Solitalea canadensis DSM 3403: one gene and its partner. The protein of the gene in region 1 interacts with the protein of each later gene in a pairwise test. Links are inferred from orthologs where the notes say so. Each region holds a gene or a part of one and is shown in the gene's direction. Other genes may lie near its edges. The genes, in order: topA and SOLCA_RS09065.

The links.
Region 2: the proteins of topA (region 1) and SOLCA_RS09065 interact in binary tests that used the Escherichia coli proteins (3 or more experiments, as listed by UniProt). The link is inferred for Solitalea canadensis DSM 3403 from one-to-one orthologs.

Annotation. Positions count from the first base shown.
Region 1 is NC_017770.1:1,430,480-1,439,620, forward strand. What follows is about bases 2,273-5,330. They hold topA (type I DNA topoisomerase), read left to right. Parts: upstream 2,273-2,638; coding sequence 2,639-5,023; downstream 5,024-5,330. Other genes in these bases: SOLCA_RS05845 (T9SS type A sorting domain-containing protein), read left to right, coding at 2,273-2,275; SOLCA_RS05855 (hypothetical protein), read left to right, coding at 5,096-5,330. In the rest of the region: SOLCA_RS23730 (collagen-like triple helix repeat-containing protein), read left to right, coding at 1-1,735; more of SOLCA_RS05845, read left to right, coding at 1,739-2,272; more of SOLCA_RS05855, read left to right, coding at 5,331-5,500; SOLCA_RS05860 (alpha-2-macroglobulin family protein), read left to right, coding at 5,668-9,141. UniProt on the Escherichia coli protein: Releases the supercoiling and torsional tension of DNA, which is introduced during the DNA replication and transcription, by transiently cleaving and rejoining one strand of the DNA duplex.
Region 2 is NC_017770.1:2,198,574-2,207,623, forward strand. Bases 6,084-9,050 are described here. They hold SOLCA_RS09065 (IMPACT family protein), read left to right. Parts: upstream 6,084-7,244; coding sequence 7,245-7,856; downstream 7,857-9,050. Other genes in these bases: ribD (bifunctional diaminohydroxyphosphoribosylaminopyrimidine deaminase/5-amino-6-(5-phosphoribosylamino)uracil reductase RibD), read left to right, coding at 6,084-6,349; SOLCA_RS09060 (hypothetical protein), read left to right, coding at 6,388-7,245; SOLCA_RS09070 (nucleoside phosphorylase), read left to right, coding at 7,925-8,779; SOLCA_RS09075 (zinc-binding dehydrogenase), read left to right, coding at 8,790-9,050. Outside these bases: SOLCA_RS09025 (ATP-binding cassette domain-containing protein), read right to left, coding at 1-1,231; aroQ (type II 3-dehydroquinate dehydratase), read right to left, coding at 1,260-1,676; site-specific tyrosine recombinase XerD, read left to right, coding at 1,783-2,682; SOLCA_RS09040 (TlpA family protein disulfide reductase), read right to left, coding at 2,901-3,599; SOLCA_RS09045 (acyl-CoA thioesterase), read right to left, coding at 3,602-4,177; prmC (peptide chain release factor N(5)-glutamine methyltransferase), read right to left, coding at 4,236-5,096; more of ribD, read left to right, coding at 5,285-6,083.

The DNA of each region.
Region 1 (9,141 bases):
GGGAGCTCAGGGACCAGCTGGTGAAACAGGAGCAATAGGTCCGCAAGGACCGGCTGGTCCTGCCGGTTCAATTGAGGGAACTACTGCATCTGGCGATTTAAGTGGAACTTATCCCGGACCTTCAGTAATAAAACTTCAGGGATTTGCAGTTGCCAGCACAACCCCAGCTAATGGTCAAGTGCTGAAATGGAACGGAAGTGCATGGTCACCAGCTACCGAGAGCAACGGTTCTGCCTTTGCCCTTCCGTTTTCTCAAGGTTATAACGGGTCAGGAAATGCTTTTGAATTAACCCATAAAGGTAATGGTAAAGCTATAGTTGGCTTCAATTCCGGTACAGGTTCTGCCGGATTCTTCCAAATTACCGGAACTGGTAACAGCTCAAATGCATTAACCGGTATGACAAACGGTACTGGCTTTGCCGGTTATTTTCAAGGCTCCAATGCACTATTTACTGTTGGAGCTTTACGGTTTACCGGATTGGGCGAAGCAGCCGGAAAGGTACTTATGTCGGATGCAAATGGAAATGCAACATGGAGCACTGTTGATGGTACTGTTGGTCCTCCAGGCCCTCAGGGTCCACAAGGCCCTGCTGGTCCAAAAGGAGATTCCGGAGCAACTGGAGCAACAGGTCTTCAGGGAGATGCAGGTCCTATCGGTTTAACCGGAGCAACCGGTCCTTCAGGTCCAGTTGGTCCAAAGGGAGATCCAGGAGCAACTGGTCCGGCAGGTCCTTCCGGACCCCAAGGGCCTCAAGGTCCTGCTGGAAGTATTCAGGATGCTCCAGCAAGTGGCGATTTAAGTGGCAATTATCCCTCTCCAACAGTGGTTGGTTTACAAAACAGACCAATAGCTACTACAGCCCCTACAAATGGTCAACTATTAAAGTGGAATGGTACGGCATGGGCTCCAGCTACAGAATCAGGCGGATCAGGATTTTCAATTCCATTTTCAGCGAGTACCAATGTAACCGGTAATGCTTTTGAGATCACGCATTCTGCAAATGGAAAGGCTATTGTCGGCTTTAATAGTGGCGTTGGTAATGCTGGTCATTTTCAAATTGTAAATGAAAATAATACAGCTAATGCGCTAACGGGTATTACAAACGGAAAAGGTATTGGTGTTTATGGTGAAGCTTCAGCAGCAGGTACTGCGGCTTCCTTTAAAGCCATTGCTATTGGTGGGAAAGCTTTAGTTACAGAGGGTTCGATTCAACTTAAAGGACAAGGCGCCACTGCCGGCTATGTATTAACATCAGATTCAATTGGTAATGCTACCTGGCAGGTTTCCCAGGGTGGTGGAGTTGGCGGACCTAAAGTGGGTTTCGAAGCAGTTCCTCCAACTGATACTGCCAAGTTAATCGCCATTCCTACCAATAAATTGTATTCGCTAAAATTTAATAAGGAAAGCTATGATGATGGTGGTGTTTATGACACCTCTGGTGTATTTACTGCTCCTGTGGCGGGTGTTTACCACTTTGATGTGGCCGTTGCCGTGGATGCAACTTCATTTGCCGGATTGTCTACATTAAAACTCAATATAAACGGGAATTCGCACAGGGAAGCACTTAATCCTTCAAGGAATTCAGGTACTGTTACCTTAAACATAAGTACTAATCTAAAACTGGCAAAAGGTGATAAGGTTACTTTAGCTTTATTCTTACAGGCTGAAGAAACAACCAGAAATCTTTATTGGGGTAGTAGGTATAGTTATTTTGCAGGTAATCAGGTTTATTAGGCTATGAAAAAGTACGTATATATAGGGATGTTGCTTTTTATAGCTTTTGGTGTAAAGGCGCAGGTCGAAGTTAGTAGCCCGGGCTCAGCTAATACATTGGTTAAAATGGACAGACAGGTAGTTGCCAGTGGAGGTGGTTATTGTGTTACTTCCCAAGGAGTAAGTTTTCAGCATTGTTTCGGCGAAGTGATAGTTCAGAGTCTAATTCAGCCCAACCAACTACTAACGCAAGGATTTGAGCAGCCCCACTTATTAATTAACCGTTTTTCAGAAATAACAAAATCAAAAACATTTGAATTAATACTTTATCCTAATCCTACTTCTTATCTCACTAAAGTAAAATTTGTACTAAAGCAGCCTGCAAAAGTTAAAGTGGTAGTGATGGATGGTTTAGGGCGAATTTTAAATTCTTTTTCAAAAAATTATGAATTGGGAGCAGTTGAAATTCCAATTGATGTAAAACACCTGGCAATAGGAGGGTATTATGTTCAAGTTTATATCAATAATGAAAAATATGAACGTAAATTATTAATTGAATAAAATAATTAATGATCAAGATAATGGTAGCATAGTATTTTATCCAATTAAATGTAGAATAAAAGCAAAGTGATGGTTATGATTTGTTCAGTGTCTTAGCCAGAGTTAAAAAAAAGGTTTGTTTGAAACCTTTGATAATCAAAGGAATGATGTTTAAATTTAATAGTATGTTAAGAGCAGAAGATAGGCTTAACCGCTTTGGCATAATAATGGCGGATTGGCGAAGAACGTTAAACACTTCCATCCAAAACCATACTATTTAGGTAGAAAAAGTAATGCTTTTTGGGAATTGTTAAACAATTCCCTTTTTTATTGTTTTATGTATTTTTAAGAATTTGCGTTTATTTGCGAAAAATTTGAGTTTCTATGGCTAAAAATTTATTGATTGTTGAGTCACCGGCAAAAGCCAAAACCATCGAAGGGTATTTGGGCAAGGATTTTATGGTTAAGTCCAGCTTTGGCCATATACGCGACTTAGCTAAAGGTGATGATGCCATTGATGTAAATAACGACTTTGCCCAGAAATATGAAGTTCCGGAAGATAAACGCGCGGTTGTTTCTGAGTTAAAGAAATTAGCCAAAGATGCTGAGATGGTATGGCTGGCATCCGATGAAGATCGCGAAGGAGAAGCAATTTCATGGCATTTGTTGCAAACCTTAGGGTTGGATGAATCCAAAACTAAACGTATTGTTTTTCATGAGATTACTAAACCGGCGATTTTAAAAGCGATTGAAAATCCTCGCTCAATTGATTACGGACTGGTTCACGCACAACAAGCCCGACGTGTGTTGGATCGTTTGGTTGGTTTTGAGCTTTCTCCAATCCTTTGGAAAAAAGTAAAACCTTCTTTATCTGCCGGACGTGTTCAATCAGTAGCTGTACGCTTAATCGTTGAACGCGAACGTGAAATAAATCACTTTAATGCTGAAGCTCAATTTAAAATAACAGCGCTTTTCAGCACTGACGGTAAGAAGGTTAATTTAAAAGCTGAATTACCTCAACGTTTTAAAACTGCTGCTGAAGGCGAAAAATTTCTGACAGATTGCTTAGGTGCCAACTTCAAAGTGAACTCTTTGGAGGTAAAACCTGCAAAAAGAACTCCGGCTCCTCCTTTTACCACTTCGACATTGCAACAGGAGGCCTCCCGCAAATTAGGTTTTTCGGTAAGCAGAACGATGCAAGTTGCTCAACGTTTGTATGAGGCCGGAAAGATCACTTACATGCGTACCGACTCGGTAAACCTTTCGGATACCGCATTAAATTCAGCTGAAAAAGAAATCAGAACAGCTTATGGCGATCAATATCACCATTTAAGAAAATATAAAACGAAATCATCAGGGGCTCAAGAGGCTCACGAAGCGATTCGTCCTACTTATTTCAATGATCATACAATCGACGGTGAACCTGCAGAGCGTCGTTTATATGAATTAATTTGGAAACGTGCTATCGCCTCTCAAATGAGCGATGCAGCTTTTGAACGTACAAATGTTAAAATTGGCATTTCATCACGTACAGAAGAGTTTCAGGCGCAAGGTGAAGTGTTAAAGTTTGATGGCTTCCTGAAAGTTTATATGGAGTCTCATGATGATGAGGATGATGTAAATGATGAAGATACTTCAATTCTTCCTCCATTAACAAAAGGTCAGGCGCTTGAACTTAAGGAAATGACCGCTGCTGAACGTTTTTCTCGTCCCGCAGCAAGATATACAGAGGCAAGTTTGGTAAAGAAATTAGAAGAATTAGGCATTGGCCGTCCTTCTACCTATGCACCAACTATTTCTACCATCCAAAAACGCGGTTATGTTATTAAAGAGGATCGTGAAGGAAAACAGCGTCAATATCAGTTGTTTATCTTAAAAGATGGTAAGATTGAAAAGAAAACTGAGTCTGAAACATACGGAAATGAAAAAGCCAAGTTGTTTCCAAGTGATATCGGTGCTTTAGTAAATGATTTCCTTGTACAGCATTTTGAAAATGTTGTCGATTATAATTTCACAGCTTCTGTAGAAAAAGAGTTTGACGAAATTGCTCAGGGTATGAAAGAATGGACGGAAATGATCCACTCATTCTATACACCTTTTCATCAGGATGTTGAAAAAACGATTCAGACTGCAGACCGTGTCCGCGCAGATCGTGATTTAGGTATCGATCCTGAATCTGGTAAACGTGTTTCCGTACGCATGGGCCGCTACGGGCCTTTTGTTCAGATTGGTGAAACTGATGATGAAGAGAAGCCGCGTTATGCAAGCTTGAAGGCTGGTCAAATGATCGAGACTATTTCTTTTGATGAAGCATTGGATCTATTCAAATTGCCTAAGAAAGTTGGAATTTTCGAAGATAAAGAAATGACAGTAGCCATTGGTCGTTTCGGACCTTATATTCGTCATAATAATGCGTTTTATTCGTTAACGAAAGAAGACGATCCGTTTACTATTGATGAAGCTCGTTCTATTGAGCTCATTTTAGCCAAACGCGAAAAAGACGCTAATAAATTGATCAAATCATTTGATGAGGATGAAAATGTAAAAGTGTTAAATGGCCGGTGGGGACCGTATATTGCTTTCGGAAAGCAGAACGTTAAAATCCCTAAAGGCACAGATCCTGCATCATTAACATATGCTGAGTGTAAAGAATTAGCTGAAAAAGATGCTTCAGCAGAAAAAGCCGGAACAAAGAAGAAGGTTCCTGCTAAAGCAGCGGCAGCTAAGAAAGCACCAGCCAAAAAGACCGTAGCAAAAGCGAAAAAATAATTAGTTCATAGTTCATAGCAAATGGTTCATAAAAATCTGCTATGAACTATGAACCATTAACCATGAACTAAAATGAAAAAAGATCTTCCTGAAAATAAAGTTACCGATGTGGCGATGGCTGTGGCATTAGAAAATGAAAGTGCCGAAAGCAGGGTCTGGAATGTGTATCTGTTAAACCTGAAAGATCAGCCGTTAGAAACTGTCTTAATAAATTCCAAAGGTTATGGAAAGCACAACGGTAAAGATGTTAAAACCTCAGTTCTTCGTCATATTGTAGGTGAAGTTGGTGCAAATATGTTTGCAAAGATTGAAGCCATTGATGAGCAGGTATTTGGCTTAACGAATGAGTATTGGTTGAGCTTCTACCAAAATGGAGTTATTTACGATAAGAAGTTTATTTTCTTGCCTGAAAGTATTATTGACGACAACTTTGTTAAACTACCACTGATCGGAAAAGTGGGAGTTATGATCAAATAATAGGTTAACAATTTATTAAGAATGCGCTTCATTAGTTATCTGATGAGGCGCATTCTTTTTTATGTGCTATAAAGGAATTATAGTTTATGTATTAACTTTTTTGATGTAGCATTAATTATTTTTTACTATTCGTTTTTTTTATCACTTTTAAGGCATATTCTAAATATATGTCTACACTTCATACCTTTCGTCCGAGTCGAAAAAGACTCTTTAGCGCTATCTATACATCATTGTTAATTGTGGTTATTGGTTTTGTGGGAATTACTTCTTGTAAAAAGAAGCTTCAGGAGCCAGATAAAGCGTTTGGCCAGTACATAGAAGCATATACCTCTGGTTTGGTTTCGCGTCAAAGTCCAATAAGGATTCAGTTAGCTGTACAAACAGAAACCTTACATGCAGCAGAAGAACCGCTTGCTGATGGAATATTTTCCATTTCTCCCTCTGTTGATGGGAAAGCATACTGGGTAGACGCTCGTACCATTGAGTTTCGTCCGGATGAAACCATGAAAGCGGATCAATTGTATGAAGTTAAATTTAAGCTGGGCAAGATTACGGAGGTTCCAGATCAGTTTTCGACATTCGAGTTTAGTTTTTCTACATTAAAACCATCTTTTTCAATAGATTATAATGGGTTTGTGTCCATTGATAATTCATTGGAATGGATGAGCTACTCTGGTATAATTGCTACTGCAGATGGGGAAGATCCGGAAAAGGTAGAACAAATGATCACTGCTAATTTGGGTGGTAGAAAAATCAGCTTAAAATGGACACATGAGAATGATTTGCGTGTGCACAAGTTTGTTGTCGACAGTTTACACAGATCTAGTACCGCTCAGCAACTGGTTATTTCAGGTTCCGGACAACCGCTGAATGTTGATAAAAAGATTGATAAAAGGGTAGAACTGCCGGCTGTAGGTGATTTTAAAGTGTTAGAAGTTAGAGCTGTAAATGAACCTGATCAATACATTCTTATTCAGTTTTCCGATCCGGTGTCCATCAGTCAAGATCTCGAAGGCTTAATTGCCGTAGAGCAAGTGTCTGATTTACGCTTTACCATTACAGGTAGTGAAGTTAAAGTGTATGCACCTGATCATCTGAACGAAAATTATACAGTCAGAATAGCACCGGGAATTAAAAACATAATTGAAAAAGAATTACCTGCTCCATTGTCGGCAACGGTATTTTTTGAAAACCGCTATCCGAGTGTAGAAATCCCCGGTAATGGAGCCATCTTGCCAACAGGTGGTAAGTTAGTAATGCCATTTTTTGCTACTAACTTAAAAGCCGTTGATGTTACGATTATTAAAATCTACGAAAATAATATCCCTCAGTATTTGCAGGATAACAATCTGAATAGCGAATCATCTTACAATCTGAGGAGAGTTGGAAAACCTGTTGTTCAAAAAACAATCAGGCTAGATGTAGATAGAGGGGTGCAATTGCAAAAGAAAAACAGGTTTGCTCTTGATCTTGATAAACTTATCAGGACTGAACCGGGCGCAATTTATCGTATCACTATCGGATTCCGTAAAGAGTATTCATTATATAATTGTTCAGAAGCTGATACCGAAGAAAATGCAGCAAGTGAACGAGAGTACTATGGTGAAAAAATAGATGAAGATGACGAATTCTGGAGTCGTTATGACTCCTATTACCCTTATGGTTATAGTTGGGACGAACGGGAAGATCCATGTAAGTTTTCTTTCTACAATAAACAAAAATGGGCTGTTCGAAATGTATTAGCATCAAATCTGGGAATTATCGCCAAACGTGGAAATGATAACAACATGTTTGTGGCTATTACGGATCTCTTAACAACAAAATCTGTTGAAGGTGCCGAAATTCAGTTATTGGACTATCAACGCCAGGTTTTAGCATCGGGAAAAACGGATGCAGACGGTTGGGCTCGTTTCGACCTTCCTCGTCAACCATTTATATTATTAGCAAAAAGTGGGGTACAACGTGGTTATCTGCGTTTGGATGATGGAAGTTCGTTACCAATCAGCAAATTCAATTTAGGAGGAGAAGAGATTCAAAAAGGAATAAAAGGGTTTATTTACGGCGAACGTGGTGTTTGGCGCCCTGGTGATTCAATTTTTGTAAGTTTCATTCTGGAAGATAAAGAAAACAAGCTACCCCAGGGACACCCAGTAAGTTTTGAGTTGTATAATCCTAAGGGGCAGCTATACAAACGAATTGTTCAAACCAAAAATGTAAATGGTTTTTATGCATTTCCTACCGTTACTGAGGCAAATTCTCCAACAGGAAACTGGCAGGCAAAAATTAAAGTAGGCGGGGCAACGTTTCAGAAAACGATTCGTATTGAAACAATTATGCCGAATCGATTAAAAATAAACTTGGATTTCGGTGGAAGAAAAGAACTAAGTAAAGGACAAAATCCGACCGGACAATTAAATGCACGTTGGCTCTTCGGTGGAACAGCTCATAGCTTAAAAGCCAAAGTTGATGTTTCTTTGTCTTCAATTACTACCGCTTTTAAAGGTTTAGGTGAATATAATTTTGAAGATCCGGCTACTTCCTTCTCTACAGAGAATAAAACCATTTTTGACGGCCAACTGGATGATAATGGTAATGCCACTGTTCAGGCCAACATTTCAGCTGATAAAAATGCACCCGGAATGCTTAATGCGAATTTTCTTGTAAAGGTTTTTGAACCGGGAGGAAATTTTAGCATCGATAATTTCAGTATGCCATATCATGTATATAATTCATATGTTGGGATAAAAGTTCCGGAAGGTGATAAATACACCGGTATGTTGCCAACAGGAAGAGATAACCTGATTTCTATAGCGAACGTAACCACGTCCGGGGCATTAATTGGTGGTCAGCGTCAGGTTGAAGTGGAAGTCTTTAAAATCCAATGGAAATGGTGGTGGGATGAAACCAGTGATAACTTTAGCAATTTTACACAGGATGAATATAATAAGTTCATTAAAAGAGAAGCAGTAACCCTTCAAAATGGTCGAGGTAACTGGAATTTACGAGTAACTGATAATGATTGGGGCAGATACCTGGTTAGAATCAGGGATTTGCAAAGCGGCCATGTTACAGGTCAGATTGTTTACCTTGATAATCCTTATTGGAGTTCACGTTCTGATGGCAGCGGAACGACAGCTGCAACGATGTTAACATTTACCAGTGATAAGGAAAAATACAATGTAGGTGAAGATGTTAAACTAACGATTCCATCAGCACAAGGTGGTCGTGCGTTGGTAAGTATTGAATCGGGAAGTCGTGTGGTGAAAACCTATTGGGTAAATGCAGAAAAAGGAGAGACAAAGTTCAGCTTTAAAGCAGAAAGCAACATGTCGCCAAATGTGTTTGTCAATGTAACGCTATTGCAGCCCCATTCACAAACGATTAACGATAAACCAATAAGAATGTACGGTGCTATTCCGGTTACCATAGAGGATAAAAACACCATTTTAAAACCGATTTTAAAAATACCGACAAGTATTCGTCCCGAAAGTGTGGTCAATTTTTCTGTTTCGGAAGCCACAGGTAAAGACATGACTTATACGGTAGCCCTGGTTGATGAAGGTTTATTAGATATCACCAGGTTTAAAACGCCGGATCCATATTCATCATTTTATGCCCGCGAAGCTTTGGGGGTAAAAACA
Region 2 (9,050 bases), 770 kb from region 1 along the record:
GTTTTTTCAGTTCCAATGCTTCCAGCCAATGCAACACCAATGAATGCTGGTTATAGGTAATGTTAGCAGAAGATCCCATTTGATCATTAAAGCCCGAACAAATGGCCTCATAACAACTGGTTTGCTCTTGGGAGAATCCGTCAAGGGTGTAATCATTCGCTGAAAGTGAAATTGACTCTACGTAGGAGCTTGTTCGCTGAAAAAACACATGCATTTCTGGTGATACATACCCGATTTTCTTTTTAATCTCCCAAATGCTTTCACCGCCGCCTCTTTTTTGGTCAAATAACTGCACATCATTCAAATACACTTGTGGGTTATCTGCATTAATCAGACTTAGCAATGTTGATTTTCCTGAACCATTATGGCCTATCAATGCCCAATGTTCACCTTTTTTAACAGTCCACGATACATCATCCAGAATAACTTTATCCTCAAAACAAATATTCACATTCGACATATGAACGGCATTTTCAAATGCGTCATTCGCTACTGGCGACAATCGTTCTATTTCCTGCCATTCAATTTCGTTTTTAATGGCATTATAATGATTTTCCTGTTTAATAATGAGTTCATTGGGAATAACAATTCCGGATAGTTTACCTCCTTCCAACAGGAAGACCCGATCAGTACATGCCGGAATCTCTTCTGGAGAAGAAACCATGACAATTGTGATTCCCTCATTTTTAAGCCTTGTAATCAATTGATGCAGCTGCTGTCTGGTTTGTACATCCAATCCGATAAAAGGTTGATCTAAAACCATTAATTGTGGCTGTAAAAGCAAAGCCTGTGCTAACTGCACCCTTTTCCCCTCTCCGTTAGAAAGTTCAATTACCGGTTGGTCTAACTTTTCCTGCAAATGGAGCAAGTTAACTACATGATTCAAAAGGCTTTCGTCTGTATCCTTACTTAATATTTTATGTACGGTTGGAAACTGTCCCTCGTAATTTCGATCAAATCGTTGCCCGAAGTAGGAACGGGAATGAAAGGCAAATCTAAAGTCATGTTGCTGATGTACAAATATTTTACGTAAATCATTTGCAACAGTAATTGAACCCGAAGAAACCGGATAATGTCCCGCAATGATTTTACCCAGCGTTGTTTTTCCACTACCAGATGCTCCTGTAATAACAATACACTCTCCTTTACTGACCGTAAAGGAAGTTTCATGAAGGATCGTTTCTCCATGAACTTTAAATGAAATATCAGTTGCTTGAATTAAGGGGAGCATCAATAAAAAATTCTAACTACAATTTAATCTATTTAAGAAAGCTTTCTAAAGCCAAACGGTATCCATCAATACCCAAACCTACAATCACACCTTTACAATTGCTTGAAAAATAGGAATGATGACGAAACGCTTCACGTGCGTAAACGTTAGAAATATGAACCTCTACTACCGGGGTTTTAATGGCGGCTATTGCATCCGCAATGGCAATTGATGTGTGCGTATAAGCCCCTCCGTTTAAGATAATTCCATCATAGGAAAATCCTGTTTCATGGAGCTTGTCTATTAGTACACCTTCGCTATTACTTTGAAAATACGATAACTCAATAATCGGATATTTGGCTTTCAACTCCTCAAAATACTGTTCGAAAGTTTGGCTGCCATAAATCTCTGGTTCACGTTTACCAAGTAAATTCAGGTTAGGTCCGTTTATGATGAGTATTTTCATAAAATGTTATTATAATTATTAATCGTAGAAATTGTCACAATAATAGCCTTTGAAGTCTAATATTTCAAACGCAAGTAGTAATATTGAACATCGTATTAATTGATCAATGAATAGTGAACATTATATTAAAGCCTACCGATCTTATTTAAAACTGGAAAAATCGCTCTCGTCAAATTCTGTTGATGCTTATATTAATGATGTAAATAAACTATCCCAATTTATTGAATACAAACAACTAAACATTTCAATTACCCAGATAAAGCTTCAACATTTAAAAGATTTTTTAATGTGGATCTATGAATTAGGGATGGAGGCTAGCACTCAGGCGCGTATACTGTCAGGCTTACGTTCTTTTTTTCAGTATTTAGTTTTGGAGGATGTAATAGCAGATGATCCAACCGCTTTACTAGAGGGACCTAAGCTTGCAAGAAAGCTCCCCGACACGTTAAGTATTCATGAAATCAACAAATTAATCGATACGATTGACCTTTCTACTCCTGAAGGAATTCGCAACAAGGCAATGCTGGAAATGCTATATGGCAGCGGATTACGTGTATCAGAGTTAGTTAACCTGAAACTTTCATCTATTTACGCTGATGTAGAGTTTATGAAAGTGATTGGAAAAGGAAATAAAGAGCGTTTGGTTCCAATGAGCTCTTCCTCCATTAAGCATTTAACCATTTATAAAGAATCCATTAGAAATCATCAGGTTATAAAACAAGGTAATGAAGATATTGTATTCCTTAACCGCAGAGGCTCGCAAATGAGCCGGGTTATGGTATTCATCATTATTAAAGATTTGGCTGAAAAAGCGGGCATCAGGAAAACGATTAGTCCGCATACATTACGACATTCATTTGCTACGCATCTTGTAGAGGGAGGTGCCGATTTACGCGCTGTACAAGAAATGCTAGGGCACGAGTCTATTACTACCACCGAAATCTATACGCATCTCGACAGAGACTTCTTAAGACAAACCATTATCGATTTTCATCCAAGAGCCTAATTAGCTAACTCAAGTTGTCAGTTATTAGTTGTCAGTTAATAAAAAATAACTACTCCTTCGGAGTATAAGATCGGTAGAAACAAAGATTATAAAAGCAGTTTTTGCGCCGATAGGTGCAAAACTCATCGCCGTCTTGGCTAAGCCAAAACGGCAATAATTCTATATCAGTAAAAAGTGCAATCGTAACTTAATAGCTATTATTAACAGACAATATTAAACTATAAATCATTTATATCCAATGACTTATCTATCATATATTTAAGGATTTGTTTAATAGTCGGAAAATATCCACCGGCAATAAACATTGTCTTTCCTTCAGGAGTTATAACCAGGTTGGTTGGAAAAGTTCCTAGTTCCAATTTCTCCAACATATCTCCTACTCCGGCTATGTGTTTATAATTGAACGAACGACGAGTCAGGAAACGTTCAACCGTTTGTTTATTATCTGTTGAAAAAGCAAGAAAAACAACTTTCTCATTAGACTTGTATTCTTCAACCAACTCATTCAGTTCGGGCATTTCTTTTAAACAAGGAGCGCAGGTTGTAAACCATACATTCACAACTATCACCTTCCCTTTAAGCTGTTCAAAACTCAGTTCCTGACCGTCAATTGTGGTGAATTTTTCATTGGGAACATTTTCACCATGTTTAAAAAATGGATTGGGTGTACTTAACGTTTGTAATGCAGCATCTTTTTCCTGTGGAGTAGTTTTTAAAAGTTTGATCTCCGAAAATTCTCCCTGTTCATTTTTCAACTGCTGCATTTTATAGTCGCCTGTTAATAACAAGTAACTCATTTCATCATAAGAAATAACTTTATCGTTAATATCTTTAATAACAATATCAGATTTCTTCTGTTGCTGCTGAGCACAACTCAGCAATGGAAATAAACAGATAATAACTAGTAATCTCTTCATCATTATAAACCCGCTTCATCTAAATTTAAAACACAACGCTGACCCGACAATAACGAAAGATTGCCTTCCAGAGTTTCTTCAGCCTTTACATTATCAAACTCATGTGCATATCGTTTCTTTAACTCCTTGCGCTTAATCGCCTCAATGAAACGTCTTGCCTCTTCCTTATCCTCCAGTATTAATCCGGGAACTTTTTTAAGCTCATTCGTCTTTTCATCCTTTGCCACCATTGTTACGTAGGAGGTATTGGTATGCTTTATCTTCCGGGTTTTAACATTTTCACTTTCCACACGAATACCTATCACCAATGATGTATTCCCTACGTAATTAACCGAAGCATGTAATGAAACTAATTCACCTACTTCAACAGGTGCTAAAAAATTGACTTCATCCACAGAAACGGTTACACAGTAAGATCCGGCATGACGGGATGCGCATGCATAAGCCACTTTGTCCATTAATGATAGTAAAGTACCTCCATGAATCTTGCCGCCAAAATTAGCATAAGATGGAACCATTAATTCGGTGATAGTGGTCTGAGAGTATTTTACCCGGTAATACGGCTGTTCGTCGGTCATAGTTGTTGGTTTATTTATTTTTTGATGTTTGTTTTTCACCCCTAATAATCAAGCGCAATTATTTTAGAATTCCCTTCGCCATCCGATCTTTATCGTAAAGATCTTTCTTAATTTCAATATAAGCGAAACCGGCTTGCTCCATTACTTCCTTGGTTTGCAAACCCAATGCCTCATTGATCTCGAAATAAAGCGCTCCTCCTGTTTTTAATGCCTTAGCTGCAAAATTGGCAATTGAACGATAAAACAGTAAAGGATCATTATCTTCTACAAATAAAGCTAAATGAGGTTCAAAATCCAGTACATTTTTATGCATCTTTTCTTTCTCAGAATCGCGAACATAAGGGGGATTACTAACAATAATATCAAACTCTCTTTCATTTACGGGTTGCAACTGCAAAATATCGCACTGATAAAACTTTACTTCTGTTTTATTAAGCACAGCGTTTTGCATAGCTGTTTCTAAAGCACCATAAGAAATATCAAGACCTTGAACTTTTGCTGAATGCAGGTTTTTTTTTAAGGCAATGGGTATGCATCCGCTTCCGGTACAAACATCAAGAATAGAAATATCTTCTTTACTGTTCTTTTTCTGATCTGCCAATATCCAATGTACCAGTTCTTCCGTTTCGGGGCGCGGAATAAGCACATTTTCATTGACTTTTATCCGGCAACCATAAAATTCAGTTTCACCTAATACATATTGCACCGGTTTACCTGTTAATAATTCGATGAGCACCATTTCTATTGAGGTTACTTCCTGCATAGTCAATTCCCGAATTCCATTCATGGAAAGCTGTACCTTGTTAAACTTAAGAAGATGCATGAGCACTAACTGAGCAATACTACGAGCTTCCTGCTGATCATATAAAACGGAGAGCTTTTCCGTAAGGTGGTTTTCAAATTCTTTTACCAGTGGCATACAACAAAAGTAGTGATGTAACGCCAAGCCGCAAAGGCGCAAAGAAATATAATATCTCTACTATTCGATATTCTTCAATAACCAGGTTGTTGATTATCAAAATTACATCCACATGCCCCTCTACATAAAGACTTTTCTTAGCGTCATTGCGTCTTTGCGGTTATATTTATCTTACTTTTGCACTGCTCATGGATAAACATCAACTCTACATAAAACGTTGCATCGAATTAGCCCTTAACGGGCTTGGATCGGTAAGTCCGAACCCCATGGTTGGTGCGGTAATTGTATGTGACGAAAAAATCATCGGCGAAGGTTATCATAAACAATTCGGTAAAGCCCATGCGGAAGTAAATGCGATTAACTCCATATTGGAAAATTATGCTGATGCGGAGGAGCTATTAAAGCGCTCCACCATTTATGTTAGCTTGGAACCCTGCTCTCATCATGGAAAAACACCTCCATGTGCTGATTTAATTATCAAGCACAAAATCCCAAAAGTGGTTATTGGCTGTAAAGACCCCTATGAAAAAGTAAGCGGACGAGGCATCGAGCTATTAAAAAATGCTAGTATCGAAGTATTAACAGGCGTACTTGAAAATGAGTGTTTGGCATTAAATAAACGATTTATCACGCTTCAGACACAACATCGTCCGTATATTATTCTAAAATGGGCACAAACTGCCAATGGGTATTTTGCTCCAACTGATCATTCACAATTCTGGATTACGGGAAAAAGAGCTAAACAACTGGTACATAAATGGAGAAGTGAAGAAGATGCTGTTCTAATTGGTTCAAGAACTGCTTTGACTGACAATCCTCAGTTAACAGTTAGAGATTTCGCCGGAAGGAACCCAGTCAGAGTGGTTATAGACCGTCTTTTGAAGCTTCCTAAAGACTTGAACATCTTTAATAACGAAGCCAAAACGATTGTTTACAATGAATCAAAATTAGGTGTGGAAGGCAACGTTTATTATAACACCTTAGAATTCAACGAGTATTTACCTCAATTCATGATGTATCAATTGTATTTACAAGATATTCAGTCGGTTATTATTGAAGGAGGAGCAAATGTGCTTAACCAGTTTATTAACTATGGATTATGGGACGAGGCTCGTGTATTCACAGGAGAAAAGACCCTGGAAAATGGTACTCCAGCCCCAGCAGTTTCCGGTAAAGTTATCTCATCGGAAATGATCGACCAGGATGAATTGACAATTATTGCCAATAAAAACAATCCTTATATAGCGCTCTGAAAAGATATAAACATCTCACTAACCTTTAATTTACAACAATGTTTTACATATTTTTAAGCATTCTCTGCAGTGTTGCAGTTGCCGTTCTTTTAAAGCTTTTTAACAGATATTCTATTGACTCACTACAGGCTATTATAATTAATTATCCTACTGCCTTAATTCTATCTTATCTTTTCTTTAAACCCGATTTACAAATTGTAGGCCAGCACAGCAACCTGCTGCCAGAGTACACTATTCTTGCACTGCTGTTGTTATCGTTGTTTTATTTCATTTCAAGATCAATCACCTATTCAGGTATGGTGATAACGGCTGTAGCACAACGCCTATCACTCTTGATACCTGTTCTGGCTGCTTTTATCTTATTTGGAGAGCAATTAAACCCCATTAAAATTGCAGGACTCTTAACAGGCTTCCTAGCCATTATTTTATCACTTCCTTATACTAAAAATGAGGACGGCAATAAAAAGGCATCTGTATTTTTTCCATTGATCGTTTTTTCAGGAACCGGGGTTATTGATGTGCTGTTTAATCGGCTTGCCCAAAACAAAGAAGTTCCATTTACCACCGCGTTGTCGACTGTATTTGGAATTGCCATGTTTTTAGGGTTCATCGTACTTGCTTATTTGTTTACAACAGGAAAATCCAAGTTTTCTCTAAAAACTGCAATTGGAGGCCTATTGTTAGGTTCTTTCAATTTCTTCTCTATCATATTTTATTTAAAAGCACTCCATTTGGAGAGTACTAAGCCCTCGGTTATTTTTTCTGCACTTGATGTTGGGGTAATTACCTTGGGTTCAATTGTAGGTTTTTTCATTTTTAGTGAAAAATTAAGTCTGAGAAATAAACTGGGCATTTTAGTCGCTATTATTTCAATTATTATTTTTTCATTCGCTTAATGTTATTTGAAGATACATATCAAACTATAGCAGCTCCGGCTGAGGGTATTTTTCGAGATAAGGGAAGTAAATTCTTGGCCTATGCTTATCCGGTTAAAACGGAAGATGAGGTAAAAGAATGGTTGCAAGTATTGAAAAAAGAGCATCCTACTGCACGGCATCATTGCTATGCATGGCGTTTCGGACTTGATCGTTCCGTTTTTAGGGCCAATGATGATGGAGAACCTTCCGGAACTGCGGGAAGACCGATTCTGAATGTCTTACTGTCCAAAGATGTTACCAATGTGGTTGTATTTGTGGTTAGGTATTTTGGAGGAACATTATTAGGTGTACCCGGCTTGATAAATGCCTATAAAACAGCAACCATAGAAGCCTTGAATAATGCTGCAATAATTCAAAAAACTGTTAATGATGTTTATCGTGTTGATTTTGAGTATTTACAGATGAATGATGTAATGAAGGTACTTAAGGACGATGCCATAAAAATTCTTAATCAACAGTTTGACAATGCCTGTTCAATTGAATTTGAGTTAAAGAAATCGGAGGTTAACCGATTAATAGGCAAACTGGAAGGTTTAAAGGCAGGGATTCACTATTTAAGGACAGTATAGCACCTTCCCTTTCAACTATTTCTTTTCTAAAATTGTAAATTTAAGCACAATCAATAAATCTGTCATTAATGCTAATTTCCGAAACTGATCTGATTTTAAACCCAGATGGATCTGTATACCATTTAAATCTATTTCCTGAAGATATTGCTGATACCATAATTACAGTTGGAGATCTGGAGCGTGTAGGCGAGGTTTCTAAATATTTCGACAAAATCGAGTTAAAAAAGAATAAACGAGAATTTGTTACACATACTGGAAGTATTGGAAATAAACGAATCACAGTGATTTCTACAGGAATCGGGACAGATAATATTGATATCGTTTTCAATGAGTTAGACGCTTTGGTAAATGTAGATTTTCAAGAGCGTATAGAAAAAAAGGTACATAGATCGTTAGATATTATCCGTATCGGAACGTCTGGCAGTTTACAACCCGACATCCCAATGGATACTTTGCTCTTTACCACTTACGGAATCGGATTTGATAATTTAATGCGCTATTACGAATATGAGAATTCCAATACTGAGTTAACTATTCTAGAAGCACTAAATGAACAATTATCTTTTAGTCCGTATGTATTTTCTGCGGATAAAACATTGAAAAGTAAATTATCAGAAGGTATGCTTGAGGGCATGACCGTTACCTGTAGTGGATTTTATGCTCCCCAGGGACGAACGATCAGAGTTCCCAACCGCCATCCCGATTTTATAACTAAATTACAGCAATTCACTTATAATGGTTCCAGAATTACTAACCTAGAGATGGAAACAGCCGGGATTTTAGGAATGGCAAAAGTGTTGGGACACAAAGCTTGTTCAATAAATGCTATTTTGGCAGCTCGACTTGAGAAAAAGTTTAGCAAGAATCCCTCTGCAATTGTTGAAAAAGCAATTAAATTAGTTTTAGAACGATTAACCGCTTAACCAAAATAAAATGAAAGCATTAGTTCTTGAAGGGTTAAATCAACCTTTAACAGTAAAAGAAGTGGAAACTCCATCATTACTACCGGATGAAGTTTTGGTAAAAGTTAAAGCCGCATCATTTAACCATAGAGATAACTGGATTCAGGTTGGATTATATGCCGGTATTAAATACCCTATTATTCTGGGTTCTGATGGCGCAGGTGTTGTAAGTGAGGTGGGTGAAGATGTTGACAAGGCCTGGCTAAACAAGGAAGTGCTTATTAACCCTGGG